2 linked regions of the Asticcacaulis excentricus CB 48 genome follow. The protein of the gene in region 2 interacts with the protein of the main gene of each other region in a pairwise test. Links are inferred from orthologs where the notes say so. Each region holds a gene or a part of one and is shown on either strand. Other genes may lie near its edges.

Evidence for each region. Proteins that work in one complex are often made in the same cells at the same time.
Region 1: the proteins of rsfS (region 2) and ASTEX_RS03615 interact in binary tests that used the Escherichia coli proteins (3 or more experiments, as listed by UniProt). The link is inferred for Asticcacaulis excentricus CB 48 from one-to-one orthologs.

What each region holds. Positions count from the first base shown.
Region 1 is NC_014816.1:779,377-786,687, forward strand. Bases 1,694-4,692 are described here. They hold ASTEX_RS03615 (ATP-binding protein), read right to left. Parts: upstream 3,735-4,692; coding sequence 2,652-3,734; downstream 1,694-2,651. Other genes in these bases: ASTEX_RS03610 (DUF5682 family protein), read right to left, coding at 1,694-2,650; ASTEX_RS19190 (DUF5691 domain-containing protein), read right to left, coding at 3,727-4,692. Also shown: ASTEX_RS03605 (VWA domain-containing protein), read right to left, coding at 1-368; more of ASTEX_RS03610, read right to left, coding at 365-1,693; more of ASTEX_RS19190, read right to left, coding at 4,693-5,139; ASTEX_RS03625 (SWIM zinc finger family protein), read right to left, coding at 5,136-6,521; ASTEX_RS21045 (demethoxyubiquinone hydroxylase family protein), read left to right, coding at 6,743-7,311.
Region 2 is NC_014816.1:411,314-418,445, forward strand. Bases 4,106-6,925 are described here. They hold rsfS (ribosome silencing factor), read right to left. Parts: upstream 5,790-6,925; coding sequence 5,421-5,789; downstream 4,106-5,420. Other genes in these bases: ASTEX_RS01940 (hypothetical protein), read left to right, coding at 4,106-4,843; rlmH (23S rRNA (pseudouridine(1915)-N(3))-methyltransferase RlmH), read right to left, coding at 4,840-5,331; ASTEX_RS01955 (nicotinate-nucleotide adenylyltransferase), read right to left, coding at 5,934-6,605; obgE (GTPase ObgE), read right to left, coding at 6,680-6,925. In the rest of the region: ASTEX_RS01910 (carboxylesterase/lipase family protein), read left to right, coding at 1-257; ASTEX_RS01915 (GNAT family N-acetyltransferase), read right to left, coding at 259-684; ASTEX_RS01920 (alpha/beta hydrolase family protein), read right to left, coding at 681-1,514; AraD1 family protein, read right to left, coding at 1,610-2,620; ASTEX_RS01930 (FadR/GntR family transcriptional regulator), read left to right, coding at 2,892-3,677; ASTEX_RS01935 (HPr family phosphocarrier protein), read left to right, coding at 3,763-4,047; more of ASTEX_RS01940, read left to right, coding at 4,049-4,105; more of obgE, read right to left, coding at 6,926-7,132. UniProt on the Escherichia coli protein: Functions as a ribosomal silencing factor. Interacts with ribosomal protein uL14 (rplN), blocking formation of intersubunit bridge B8.

The sequences.
Region 1 (7,311 bases), 370 kb from region 2 along the record:
AGGCGCGCTGTCTCCTTGCTTTTTTCCGGGATCGCGCCGCGCAAGGAGATCAGGTCAGCGACCAGATGGACGTCAGCCTCCAACGTTGCCAGAAATTCGGGTTCCAGCATCAGGGCTTTGAGGTTCAGGCGCTCGAACGCGTCCTTCTGGATTACCTGAACGACCGGGGTCGGGAAGAATTCGCGGATATCGCCCAGCCAACGCGACACCTTGGGTGATGATGCGCCAAGTCCGCCGCGACTCTTTTTTTCCTGCGGTTGATATAGTGCCGTCAAGGACTGGCTCAGCCTCCGGTCGCGCTCGGACAGGTCTTGTTCGTCCTCACCCAGCGCCAGTTGCCAGCGACGTAGCCTTTCGCTCTCGCTCATGCCTCAATCCCCGCAGACTCAAGACCTAAAATCTGCCTCAGCAGCGGCAGGGCGCGCTCAAACGCCGGATTCTCCTTGGCGGCTTCATCCAGTGTCGCCACGGTCTGACGCCCGCCGCGCAGACGGTCCATGACGCGTTTGCGTCCGCCGGTATCGAAGCCCGACAGGGCTCGACGGAGCAGCGGCAGGCTTTCTATGAAGCTATTCTCGTCAAGCCCGGACAGCCACTCGTCGAGTAGGAAGAGGAGGACCGGATCCTGGATGAGCACCTCTGCTGAGCCCGACAAAAAACTTTCGACAAAGGCGCCGGCGCGCGCGGGCGTTTCGCCGACAATGTGACGTGAGAAGGCGGCCGCGACAGCGGGTTCCCCCCACTGCCGGCTGTCGTGGAGACGCCGCAAGGCCAGGCCGGCGACCGGGGCGGCGATCTGTTCGTCATCGACCATGCGCGCCAGTTGCCGATGCCATTCCTCTGTCAGGCCGGTGTCGCCGAACAATCCAAGCGCTTCGTCATAGGCGCGCATGGCGTCGATGCGAGCCGAGGCTTCGTCTGCGTCCAGTTGATGCGAGCCCGTCCGGACCCCGGCATTGATTTCGGCGGCCAGCGTGGCAATAAGTCCACGCAGTTCGGCTTCAGGCAATTTGCGCGCTGTGCCATATCGAACAATGCGGACCAGAGGTGCTACTGCGGTCATCAGGTCGGTGATGTCGCTCAAGTGAACGGCGGCGGCCTGAAGACGGTCGATGCAGGCTTTAGCGGCTTCGGGCAGATCCGCAACCAGTGCCGCGCGGACAAGGTCGGCAAGCTCTGAGATCGAGGTTGTCTTGCTGGAGCGATCGACCGTTGCGCCCACGGCCGCCCGTTCCAGCGTAACGCCCCAGACCAGCGCTTCAGCCAGGGCGATGGTGAGGTCGGGGTTCCAGGTCAGCGACCAGATTTCGCGGAAGGTGCCGCGCCCGGCCTCGGCATCGAGCAGGCGTCCCCAGTGAACACCAATCAAATTCAGGCGGTGCAGGAAGGTCGATTTCAGCAGACCAGCATCCGAGCGCAGGTCGAGTCGCATCTCCTCGGTCAGTTCCGACGGCTTCAGGCGCGTTTTGCGGCACCACAGGTCGAAGTCGCGCTTGAGCGGCATCTGCGGCACGGCATCATCAATTTCACCGATCCGTTCACCGATATAAAGCTGGCGCTCGATCAGCCTGAGCGCGGTCTCGTCGCCGTGGCACAGGGCCGACAATGTGGCGTCGCGCATCTCGGTCAGGCCCGGTATGGCCATGCCACGCAGAGCGGATAAACTGAGCGCCAACCGGGCGGCTTCGATGGCGGAAGCCGTCGAGGCAGCATAGCCTTCCTCCCGCAGAAGCGCCGCCGTCCGCGCCTGCCACAGGGCGGCAAAAGGCTCCGCCCCTTCATGTTGATCGCGGCTGTAGAGGTCCCACAGGTGGCGATACCAGCCGGGCGAAATGACGCCCGCGGCATAGCCCGAAGCAAAGCTTAGCCGGCTATCACTCCAGGGCGCCCAGGTCGCCTCGACCTTGATCCGCGGCAGCTCCTTGATGAGCGCCTTGTCCTCGATAGCGGTCGCGGATTTTCGCAAACCGCCGATATGCCAAGCGCCGACGACTGCGGCTACAAGGCCCTCATGTCGTTTGAGTGCCTCGCGGATATGGGTGCGCATAAAGGCTTCGCGACGGTTTTCGCGCAGGGTTTCCACTGCACTCATGCCGGCGACGTCGGCCTGGTGCTGGCGGGCCTCAGTCATGGCGGTCTCAATGGCTGCAAACACTTCCAGCGGTGTCTGACCAGTTCCGCCATACTGTTCGATTAGCGCGTTCCAGAAGGCTTCGCCATCGCCATAACCGGCAGCTTCGGCGAGGATATCAAGTGGATCGGCGCGGACTCTTTCAGGGGGCTGGGTCTGAGTTAGGATGGCCTCTTCGTCCTTCGCATCGACCGGTGCACGCGCCAGGGACACCGCCGCCGGCCAGTCGATGAACTTCACCTCGCGGCCACGGTCCAGCGCCCACCGCAGGGCCACCCATTCAGGTGAAAACTCTGCGAACGGCGCGAACATGGCATTGGACGCTTCATCCGAAGCATAGAAGAGCATGGCGAGAGGGGGTTTCATGCCGGGTAGGGCGGCGTACTCAATCAGCGCATCGCCTTCTGTAGGTCCCTCGATCAGCACACACGCTGGGTCAAGCGCCTCCAGCGCGCCTTTTAGCAGCGCGGCGGAGCCTGGTCCGTGGTGGCGGATGCCGAGCAGGTGTACCCTGGTCAATTTACATGACCTCGCGGATAGCGCCGTAGAGATCGCCCCAGCCATCGCGGGTCCGCACGACGGTTTCCAGATATTCCGACAGGGCGACGCCGTCCTGCACCGGATCCTTGACGATGGCGCCGACGATGTTGGCGGCTAGGGCATGGGCGTCGATGCGGCCATTGCCGAAGTGCGCTGCCTCCGCCCAAGCCGACACGCCGACCGAAATGGCTTCGGCGGTCGACAGGCTGCCCGTCGACGTCTTGAGCTTGATCTTGCCGTTCAGCGTCTTTCCGTCGCGCAATTCGCGGAAGACGGTGACGATGCGGGCCAGTTCCTTGTCCGCCGGCTGGATGGCGGGCAGGGTGAGATTTGTACCGATCTCGCCGACGCGCTTGACGACGATGGCGGTCTCTTCCTCAAGCGTGGCCGGCGATGGCAGGACGACTACGTTGAAACGGCGCTTCAGGGCCGATGACAGGTCATTGACGCCCTTGTCGCGGTTATTGGCGGTGGCAATGACGTTGAAGCCGCGCCGGGCGGAAATGGCCATGTCGAGTTCCGGCACAGGCAGGGTCTTTTCCGACAGGATGGTGATCAGCGTGTCCTGCACGTCCGATCCCATGCGGGTCAGTTCTTCGAGGCGCAGCAGCGTGCCGTCCTCCATCGCTCGAACCATCGGCGTCTTGACCAAGGCTTCGGGCGAAGGGCCCTTAGCCAACAGAAATGCATAGTTCCAGCTATAGCGGATCTGGTTTTCATCGGTGCCGGCGGTGCACTGGATCAGGCGCTGTGACGAGCCGGAAATGGCGGCGGCCAGGTGCTCCGACACCCAAGACTTGGCCGTGCCAGGCAGACCCAGAAGCAGAAGCGCCCGGTCTGTGGCCAGAGTTGCAACGGCGGTCTCGATTAGGCGGCGGTTGCCGACATATTTTTCCGAGATCACCGTGCCGTCCTTGGCCTTGCCACCAAGGAGGTAGGTGACAACGGCCTGTGGGGACAGCTTCCAGTTCTCCGGACGGGGGCGGTCGTCGCCCTTGGCAAGGGCAAAAAGTTCACTCGCATAGATATCTTCGGCGCTACGCCGTAATTGGGTGTCAGACATTTGGGGCCTCCAGGGCATCCATGATATCAAGGAAAGTAAGGGCGTCGGCGGTCTTGGCCGGATCGAGCGGGGCGATCTGAGCGCGGAGGGCTGCGCGGTGCGAAGGCGGGGAAAGGCTGGCCATGACGTTGATCAGGTCGACCGAAAGCTTGCTGTTGTCCTTGAGTTGCTCCAGCCATGGACGGGCTTTCAATAGGTCTGCCATCAGGGCGTCCGACGCCGGACCGTCGAGTACGGCGGGCAGTTTGACGAGGCTCCACAGGGGGGCGTCCTGCGTCCAGGTCATGGGGCGGATCACCACCTGCGCCCAGCGCGCCCGTTCATCAGGTGTATAGTCGTCAAGATAGGTGAAGTTCGCCCGTAGCAATTGCTCCCAGACGTCCGGCAGATGATCGACCACTCCTTTCAGAACGTCGAATCGTTTGTCGCGAGTCGCCATAACCGCCAGAGCCAGCAGCAGGTTGTCATCCTTTTCCGCTGCTGCCGGTAAGGCGGCCGCCGTCAGTGCAACGGCGCGGGCCAGTTCGTCTAGGCCGATGACGCTAAAAGTCTCGACCAGCCAGGTCGGGGCGGAATGGACAGTCACATTGGCCGGCAGTTCCAGTGACAGGGTTGTCCGTTTGGTAAGAAAGCCCGTCTGCTTGCTCTTGAGGCGGCCGGTGACGGCATTGAGCGCCGGATTGTCGCCTTCGTGACCAGGCAAGCGGGCAAGGAGGCGCATAGCCATTTCCCGCACACGCGGAGCGCGGTCCTTGTTCAACGAGGTCAGGAAAGGCGCGTCCTCTGATCCAAGACCTTCTTGCAAAGACGCCAACAGACGCACGCGCGTATCGGCTGGTTCGGACGCCCAGACGCCCTCTACCAGTACGCGTCCCGCCGCAGCGTCCTCACGGCGACGGGTGACGATATAGGCTTGACGTGCCGCCGGTGTGGCCAGCATCCACGTCGTTTCGTCAAGAGCATCGGTTTCGAAATAACCCCGTCTTTCCTCCGGCGGCGCATGACGCTGGGCAAAGGCGGCGGCTTCCGCGCCTAGCGCTTCGGCATAACCGCGAACAAAGCTCTCCAGCTTCGCCAAATCGAAGGGATGCAGACGTAGGCGCCGCGCTGCCATCAGACGGGCGATGGCATCCGGAAAAGCATTGGGGGCGATGCCGACAGCCTTGCGCGTTAAGAGGCGGATCAAAGGGCGGCGCACGGCATCCGGCACGATGGCCCGGGTGTCGGAAATGGTCTCTACGACCTGAAAAGAGGTCGGCATGGCTGGCCGGTCGAAGCGCAGAGTCTGAGCCGTCAGGGCCAGGGCCTGAAGCGAGGTCGCAACACCAGCACGCGCAAGCGCCAGATCGCGGTTGCCGGACAGAAGTCCGGGCAAGAGATGGATTTTGAAAACCTGTGCGCTCATGCCGTCCACCGTCCTAGGCTGGTTTCGGCCCAGCGCAGATCGAACGTCATCCCGTCCCACAGTCCCAGCCCCCTGAACGGCCCGGTGCGCAGCAAGGGCCATGCGCTGGCCTCTTGTGCGGCTGCCAATGGAAGGGCCAGGTCTCCACCGCACAGATAGAGGCACTCACCAGCGCGGCGTACCTCGGCGCCTTCGAAAGCGAACGGGTATTCGGCTAGCCACGGCCGGATGGACAGGGCCGCCTCATAAGCAGCGTAGGCAGTTTCGAGATCGCCGTTTGCAAGGTCTATGATCCCGCCTGGTTGCGCGGGGCTTGTTTGGGTGACCACTAGGGCGCGCAACGGAACAGGTGACGGATAGAAGACAAGTTCGGCGTCAAAACCATCGCCGACCGTGTAACCACTAGCGGTGGCCCCGGTTGCAACCGGCACAAAGTCGATCAGCACAGCAAAGCGCCCACTGCCATAAAGCCAGGTTTCCAGCCGCCGCAACCGGTCCGGCTGGACCTCGGCACGTGTTGCCCAGACCTGCCAGCGGCCCGACAGGCGCTCCGCCGTTGGATCGGCCAGCAGGGATTCGCGCGTCACTGTCCAGCCGACGGCCTGACGTACATCGGCCTTCAATTCCGGCGATAAGAGACTCTGACGGCGATAGGCTTCGGCGATCAGGTGCAATTGTCCCAGTTCTTCAAGCGCTGTGTGTGGGCGGGCGGCATCGGAGCAGGCGAACAAACGTGCTGGCAACGCATCCAACCGGGCCGCCAGTCCGGAAGCCTTAGCATCCACCAGTCTTTGCGCGATCGTCCGGCAGGCGTTGACGGCATTGGCAGCAAAACCAGCCAGACCGGTATCGATTTGATCGCTTAGCCAGATGTCTAGCTCATCCAGGCCGCCGGCGATTGAGGCTTCGCGGTCCTGACGGTTTCGTTCGCGTGCCGCCGCCGCCCTGGCTTCGGCCTTCGGATCGGGCGCGTCTTCGACCTCTCTGGCCGCCGCGATTGACGCTTTAGTCTTTGTGGGCTTGGTAGGGTCGGCTGCGGAAGTATCCGACGGGCCGCGCCGGCGCGACAGCCAGTCCCTCACCCATTCCGGCGGCGCACCGGGACCGAATGTCGCCTTGCCGTCGGTGCGCAGCCACATAAGTGCGAGCGAATGCTTGCATGGGAATTTGCGGCTGGGGCAGGAGCATTTGTAGCCGGCATCGGCTTCGGTCACGCAAACACGGTATGGCGTAGCACCAGACCCTTGGCATTCGCCCCAGATCAGGCCGGACCCATCGGCGGCCAGGGTCGGCCACTGCGTAATTTTCAGAAGTTTGCGGGCAGCGTCGAGCGATCCCTGATCAGGTGCAAGCGTTTCAATCTTTTCGAAATTCAGACCCAAATTACCCCCCGTCTACTGCCATATATGCCGCAACGATTCATACGGTCAACAATAGAGAGCAAGCAACAGAGTCGATGTGGGATATGTGTATGCAATTTTCGCGTCACACCGAGATATTGGTAACCGTGATATCCTCGATTCTATTTCCGCTCTGGGCGTGTAAAGATGCCTAACCGTTCGGATAGATTGCCATGCCGACTCGCCGGGGATAAGCTTTTTCAATGCCGCGACCGCTATCTCAAGACCAGAAACTGATCCGACGAATTTTGCGGGTCAATCACGCAGGCGAACACGGCGCCGTTTCGATTTATTCTGCCCAGCTTAAGCGACTGCCCTCAGGCGCAAACGACTTGGAGGCCTGGCTGAAGGAAACACTGTCTCATGAGAATGAACATCGGCTGGCATTTCGGGAAGCCATGAGTTCCCGTTTTGCTAAACCCTGTCGCGCATTGTCAGTCTGGAGCGTTGGAGGCTGGTTTTTGGGCAGTATCACTTCCACGTGGGGCCGGACAGGGATTTTCGCATGTACTGCAGCGGTAGAACGAACTGTTCATGCGCACCTTGAGGAGCAAATTGCGTTTCTCCGACACCACGATACCGAACTTGCGGCTTTGGTCGAGCGCATTCAGATTGAGGAGATATCCCATCTTTCCTATGCAGAAGAGAGACTGGGGCCTAAGTCGGGGTTAGCTGCGTCGCTAAGAACAGTGATTTCATTTGCCACAGAAGTGCTCATCGCATTGTCTACGCGCGGAGACTCCATCAGACTGAGATATCGTTTGCAGGCGGC
Region 2 (7,132 bases):
GCACCACCGCAGTGCCAGAGGCCATCTCGACCGACAGCCCGCAGGCCCGACGCATGGCCGACCTGTTCTGTGACGCCTTTATCGCTTTTGCGCGCAACGGATCGCCACAGACCCCCGCCCTGCCTGATTGGACGCCCTACAGCTTACCGGAGCGCCAGACGATGCTGATGGATTTGACACCGCAAATGGCCAATGACCCTCGCGGTGAAGAACGCAAGCTGTTTGAAAAGGTGCCATTTATCCAGTCTGGCACATAGGTCACTGCGCCATAAACACAATCGGGTAGGGATTGCCCGCGGCATCGGTGTCGGAACGACCGGTTACCGCAAATCCGCACTTTTGATAGAAGGTGACGTTGCCCGTCACCTGTTCGTTGACCTCTACGATCAGTGGGCCTCTCAGCGCGCAGGCATGGGCGATCAGGGCGCGACCCACACCGCGCCGCTGGTGCACCGGATCGATAAACAGCATGGCCAGCGTGTTGTCACCCGCCAGCACGCAAAACCCTGCGTGGGCACCGTCGTCTTCGGCGACCCAGACCTCGCCGTCCATCAGCCCGGCCAGCAGGTAGGGGCGGTAAAAGTTGATATCGCTCTCAGAAAGGAAGTCATAGGCGGCGCGCACCGACTCTTCCCAGATGCGCGTAAGGGCGGCGATATCGGCGGTGGTCGCCGGACGGATCAACGCAGTACCTTGTCGATCCAGCGGGCGGCCAGCGAGGACCACTGATCGTGCGTACCGTCAAGCTCACGCAGCGCAAAGCCGTGCGGGGCCTGCGCGAAGATGTGGGCATCGACGTCGCCACCCGTCTGCTGCATGGCCTTGATCAAGTTCAGCGCATGATCGACCGGCACGATTTGATCGTGCAGGGCATAGGCCAGAAACACAGGCATTTGTGGGATACCGTGGGGTTCCCCGGCAATGCCGATGGGCCAGGCATCGTAAAAGGCCTGCTTTTGGGCGGGCGGGTAGTCGGGCTTGCCCGCCGGTGCCTTATATTCGCGGTGATTGGCATTGATGGGCGCATAGGCGATCAGCACGCCCCTGGCCTTTTGAGCGTGAACTTGACACGCCATGACGCCGGCCAGATGCCCGCCCGACGACAGCCCCACGTGCAGCAGCGGCAGGTCCGTCAGGCTTTCCAGATAATCGAGCGCCTTGAGGCCGTCGCTTAGGGCGATATCGTAGGGCCACACGCCGCCATCTGCATCCGCCTGCCCGGGCATTCGGTGCGTCAGCACATAGGCATCGATACCTTGCGCGTTGAGCCACAGAGCGACCTCCACCCCCTCCTTGTCATGGACAAGGTTGATATAGCCGCCACCCCCATAGACGAGGGCGCGCGCGCGCGCCGGAGACGGTGATTTAAACTCGCTAAGTTCGGCGCGCGTGACCTGCTTGTGGATGCGGTCCGGCCATTGCCCTTCCGGTGCATTGACTGCCCCCTCGGAAATCGCAATTACGCGGTCGGGTATGGGGGCTTCGGCAGGCAACGCAGGGCGGGCGGTTGGCATGGGCTTGTCCTTCTTGTCCGGGGCAAGCGGTAATGCCGGGGCGCAGAGGCGTCAACCCTTATACGTCCCCGGCGTACCGGGGAGGTATAAGGCTCTTATAAGCGCATCACTTTCGCTGTGCTGGCCAGAGGCTCGGTGGTTTTGAGCGGGTTTCTGAGCGGGTGGACGAAGGGGCGGGCATCGATTTCGAACACGTCGCCTGTTTGCGTCTTCACACCGTCGGCAAAGCTCGCTGTGGCCGTGCCGAAGCAGTGCACGTGCACATCGCCCGGCACGCGGAACAGCTCGTACTTGAAGTGGTGGTGTTCCAGATTCTCAAACGTGTGGGACATATTGTCCTCACCGGAGATGAACGGCTTTTCCCAGATCACTTCGTTGCCGCGCACGATCTTCGACGTGCCTTCCACGTGGCTCGGCAGGTCGCCGGTCAGAATCTCGACACCCAGAGACGCCGGGCGCAGCTTGGAGTGGGCCAGCCACAGATAGTTCTGCTTCTCGGTCACGTGGTCGGAGAACTCATTGGCCAGCGCAAAGCCAATGCGATAGGGCTGTGCATCCTCACCGATGACGTAGATACCGGCCATTTCCGGCTCCTCACCGCCGTCTTCGGCAAAGCCCGGCGACACCAGCTCCGCGCCCGGCCCGACCAGTGCGTAACCATTGCCCTTATAGAACCATTCCGGCTGAGCTCCGGCGGTGCCCGATGCCGGCTTGCCACCCTTCACGCCCATCAGGAACATGCGCATCGAGTCGGTCAGATTTTCTTCGCCACCTGCGTCTTTGGCCTTGGCGTGCATCTTGTCGCGGCCCTCAGCGGAGCCCAGGTGCGTCAGACCCGTCCCGGTCAGGTGCAGGTGCGCCGGGTCCGGATGGTCAATCGGGGCCAGCACACGCCCTTCGGACAGGGCCAGCGCGATATCGACCGCCTCGCCGAGGCCCTGCTGCGCCACCTGATCAGCAATAGAGCGTTTGGCCGCAATGGCGGCCTTGGCCAGCTCATAGGTCGTGGTCACGCCCACAATAACCTTAGCCGAACCGTCATCCTCGGCAGCGGCCACGCCGCGCGTCCCGTGGGCATCGACAAACTGGATCAGGCGAAGGGTCATGGATCACTCCCAACAAATATTGCTCTTAAAACTCAGACAATTGATTGTGACTTAGGCCCGCCTTTGCGGTTTGTCAAATCGTGTTTATGATCATACGAAGATTCTCGTACACTCGTCTCTGCGCGAGCAGGGAAACGGAGGATTGGAGCGCAATCCGAAAAAGTGCCATAAAAGCGTCTTGGCACTTTTCGCAAAAATTGCGCTACCCAACAGAAACTTAGAGCATTCGGCGGCTCAACTGAACCGATGAATGCTCTAGACAGGGACCTGCATGACCGATACCCGACCTGCCGCGACGTTTGACCGCTCTGCGGCTACCGAAAGTTCCGCTTACGGCGTGCATTTCCAAGGCCGCCTGCACGGGGCGCTGGCCCACCGGCTGGGGGTGGACATCCTCAAGGGCGTCTATAAGCCTGGCGAGGTCCTGCCCAATGAGATCGACTCGTCCTCCACCCTAGACATCTCGCGCTCGGCCTATCGTGAGGCCATCCGCATTTTGGCGGCCAAGGGCATGGTCGAAAGCCGCCCCAAGGCCGGGACGCGCGTCACGGCGCGTCGTCGCTGGAACGTGCTCGATCCGGAAGTGCTGGGCTGGATGTTCGAGACCGAGCCGTCGGAGGACTTCATTAAGGGCCTGTTTGAGCTGCGTCTGATCACCGAACCGGCGGCGGCCGAGCTGGCGGCGCTGCGCCGCACGGACGAGCACCTGCGCCTGATGGACAGGGCACTCGACCTGATGGAGGCCGAGACCCTGGCCACCGAAGCCGGGCGCAAGGCCGATCTCGACTTCCACGACGCGCTGATGCACGCCACGCATAACGAAGCCCTCGCCTCACTCAGTCATTCGATCGGGGCGGCGGTCGCCTGGTCCACGCGCTTCAAACAGCGCCATCAGGCCCTGACCCGCGACCCCATCCCCGACCACCGCCGCGTGTTTGACGCCATCAAACGTCAGGACTCAGGGGCGGCCAGATGGTGCATGGAATCGCTCATCCGCATGGCCCTCGACGACACCCAGCGCTCCATGCAGACCCAGTACCTCGAACCGAGGGGGTAAGGGATTTGCGCTTAGGGTAAACAGGTGTTAACGCCCCGCTAAGACAGAGGCGGTAAACATCGCTCCACCATCGGTATAGGGCCCCATGAGCGACACTACTCCCATCACGGCACGCGTCGAAATCGTCAACGACAAGGGGCTGCATGCCCGCGCCTCTGCCAAGTTCGTCAAGACTGCCGCACAGTTCGATGCGCAGATTTACGTGCTGAAAGACGAGTCGCGCGTCGATGCGCAGTCGATCATGGGCTTGCTGATGCTGGCCGCGTCCAAAGGCACCTTTATCGACATCGAGGCCGAGGGCGAACAGGCGCAAGCCGCCGTCGAGGCGCTGGTGGCGCTAGTGTCCGACCGTTTCGGGGAAGAGTCCTGACATGAAACGCCTTGCTCTCCTCCTCGCCTGCGCGCTGTTGAGCGGTGCCGCCTATGCCGAGCCGCCCGATAGCGAGGGCGCATCGGGAGCGGTGGGAGAGGAGGGCGCGCCGGTACCTAAGCCCAAGCCACGCCCTAAGCCAAAACCAAAACCAAAACCCAAAACTGTCGTGCCTGCGCTCAAACTGCCGGAGGGGCCGATCCCCTATACGCAGTTAAAAAACACTTCTGCCGCAAAGACCGACGCCCAAACGGTGCCTGTGGCGATGCCGGTCGCCCCGATGACGCACGCCGTGCCCCCACCGCCGCCCCCACCGCCGCCGACAATCGCAGTTGCCCCTGCGCCTGAACCCAAAGGGCAGCCCGAGGCCCTGCCGCTGAGCCCCAGCGTCACCCATGATTTGAGGTGTGAAACCCAGGTCGTCGGACCAAAGGGGCTAATCTCCAGGGGGCAATTTTATCTGGAGGTCGCGTTGTCTGACGTCTTCCCGGAAAACACGGCGCGCTTCAAAATGGTAATGGCCGATCCACGTCATCAGAGTTTGCTGAAAGACACGGCCTGCGAAACGCTCGATTGCCGCGTGACGATCAGCGCCAACTATTACGACCTCTACAATGCGCGCACCAAACGCGGCGCACAGTTGCGGGTGACGCTGGATCGTTATACGGGGGCCTATCTGGCGCGACGCACGGACGGCAAGCTGCCGCTGGGCGGTTCGACACTAATCAAGGAAGGGCCGGGGGCGTACGAAGAAGGCTATTGCACGCTTCAGAAGCGGCCGGAAAAGCTGTTTTAATCTCTATGGTACGGCGATCCGCCGAGGATCGTCGTCGCCCGGTACATTTGCTCCGCCAGCATCAGCCGTACCAGGGCGTGCGGCCAGGTCTGCGGCCCAAAGGCCAGTGAAAAGCGCGCCGATTTAACCAGTTCGGCATCGAGCCCATCCGCCCCGCCGATCAGGAACGCTAGCTTGCGCTCGCCGGAGTCTTTCATCTTATCGACACGCTGAGCGATCTGGCGTGAGGTCAGAAGCTCGCCGCGCTCGTCGCAGGTGATCAGGCACACGCCTTCGCCCAGCGCCGCGCGAATGGCCTCGGCTTCCCGCGCCTTGTTGAGGGTGGAGTCCTGAGACTTTGCGGTCTTCTTCGGCTCGATCTCCATTAACTCCGCCGGACCCAGCCCCAGCGGGCGGCCGCTTAAAGTCGCGCGACTGAGATAGTCGCGCGTGAGGGTGTTTTCCGGGGTGTTGCCGAGCTTGCCGACGGCGGCGAGGATAAGTTTCATAAAGCGCTAAATGAAAAGGGAGCCATAAAGGCCCCCGAAATCGCACACGATTAGGCGCCTCCCCGGCGAACCGGGGAGATACAAGGCCATTAGTGACTATCGACCGTGTGGTTCGACGATACCGACCAAATTTTTTCGATATTGTAGAAGCTGCGCACTTCCGGGCGGAACAGGTGCACCACGACGTCGCCGGCATCGAGCAGCACCCAGTCGCAGGCCGGGAGCCCTTCTACGCGTGCCTTGCCAAAGCCCGCGTCTTTCAGCGCACGCATGACGTGATCGGCCAGAGCGCCGACATGGCGGTGTGAACGGCCCGAAGCGATGATCAGGGTGTCGGCCACCGAGCTTTTGCCGCGCAGATCGATGCACACGATATCCTGCGCCTTGTCATCATCCAGCTTGTTCAGGATGAGGGTTTCGAGAGAGGTTTCCTCGAAATCGGCGGTACTTTGGTCGATGTCCGCCGGGGGGGCGGCGGGTTCCGAATGCGCGTCTTGCGCAAGCTGACGAGACAGGGTTTTACTCCATATGTGGATAAGTTGGCCTCACCCTAGCACAGACAGGGGCCGAGGTCACGGTTAGTAATGCAGCCACCGCCAATTTTATAACGAGGGTGGGGTTTCGCCTTCGGCTTTTTTGCGTTGAGCGCGCAGGGCCGTCGAAGAGATATTGTGCAGGGGCCCCTTCAGATAGGCCCAGGCTGGGGCCTGGAGTCCGCTGAAGATACGGCCTTCACGTTCCTTGCGCCTGTAGTGGGCAAAGCGCCGCGCGGTGGGGGACAGCCGGCTTTTCATCAGGACACCGGGACGCGAGACGATGGCAATGGGGATCATACGCGCGATCTGCACCCAGCCGCGCCAGCGGTGGAAGCTGGCCAGCGAATCCCCACCCATTATCCACACGAACTGCACCCCCGGATAGCGCGCTTTCAAGGCGCGCAGGGTATCGAGCGTATAGGTGGCGTTGATGCGGGTCTCAAAATCAGAAATTATGTCCTTGGGTCCGACAAACGGACGAATGGCGGCGATGCGCTCGCTCAGTGGGGCCGTATCGCGCTTTGATTTCAACGGGTTCTGCGGCGACACGAGCCAGATGATGCGATCTAGTCCCAGACGCATCCGCGCGGTTTCGGCCACATGGGCGTGGCCTTCGTGCGCCGGATTGAACGACCCGCCAAACAGGCCGATTTTCATGCCGCGTTCGAGATGGAACCCCGACCGCAAGGCACCATGGCTCAGCGTATGGAAGATCGGGGCGGGGCCGGCGAACCACATGCTTAGGCTCTCCTCCCCTGTACAGCGGAGGAAGAATAAGAAAGACCGATCACGCAGACGCCCAACACCACCCTTTATCTATCCCACGGATCGTAGGTGGAGGGGGCCGGCGAGTCCCCGGCCTTTTCGGCCTTCTCGCTTTCAATGATCTTCGCATGGGCCGCGAATAAAAGGTCTCGCACGCCTTCGCCGGTGACGCCGGAAATGAGGTAGGGCGTCTGCCCCGACGCTTTTTTCAGCTTCTTGCTCAGGTCCTTACGTGCCTCGGGATCGAGCGAGTCCACCTTGTTGATCGCGACGATTTCCGGGCGTTTGGCCAGGTCTTCGGCATAGGCGGCCAGTTCGTTACGGATGACCTTATAGGCCTTCACCGGGTCTTCCTGTGTCCCATCGACCAGATGTATCAGCACCTTGGTGCGCTCAACATGCCCCAGAAAGCGCGTGCCGAGCCCCGCCCCTTCCGAGGCCCCTTCAATCAGGCCGGGGATATCGGCGATGACAAAGCGCTGCTCGGCCCCCAGATCAAT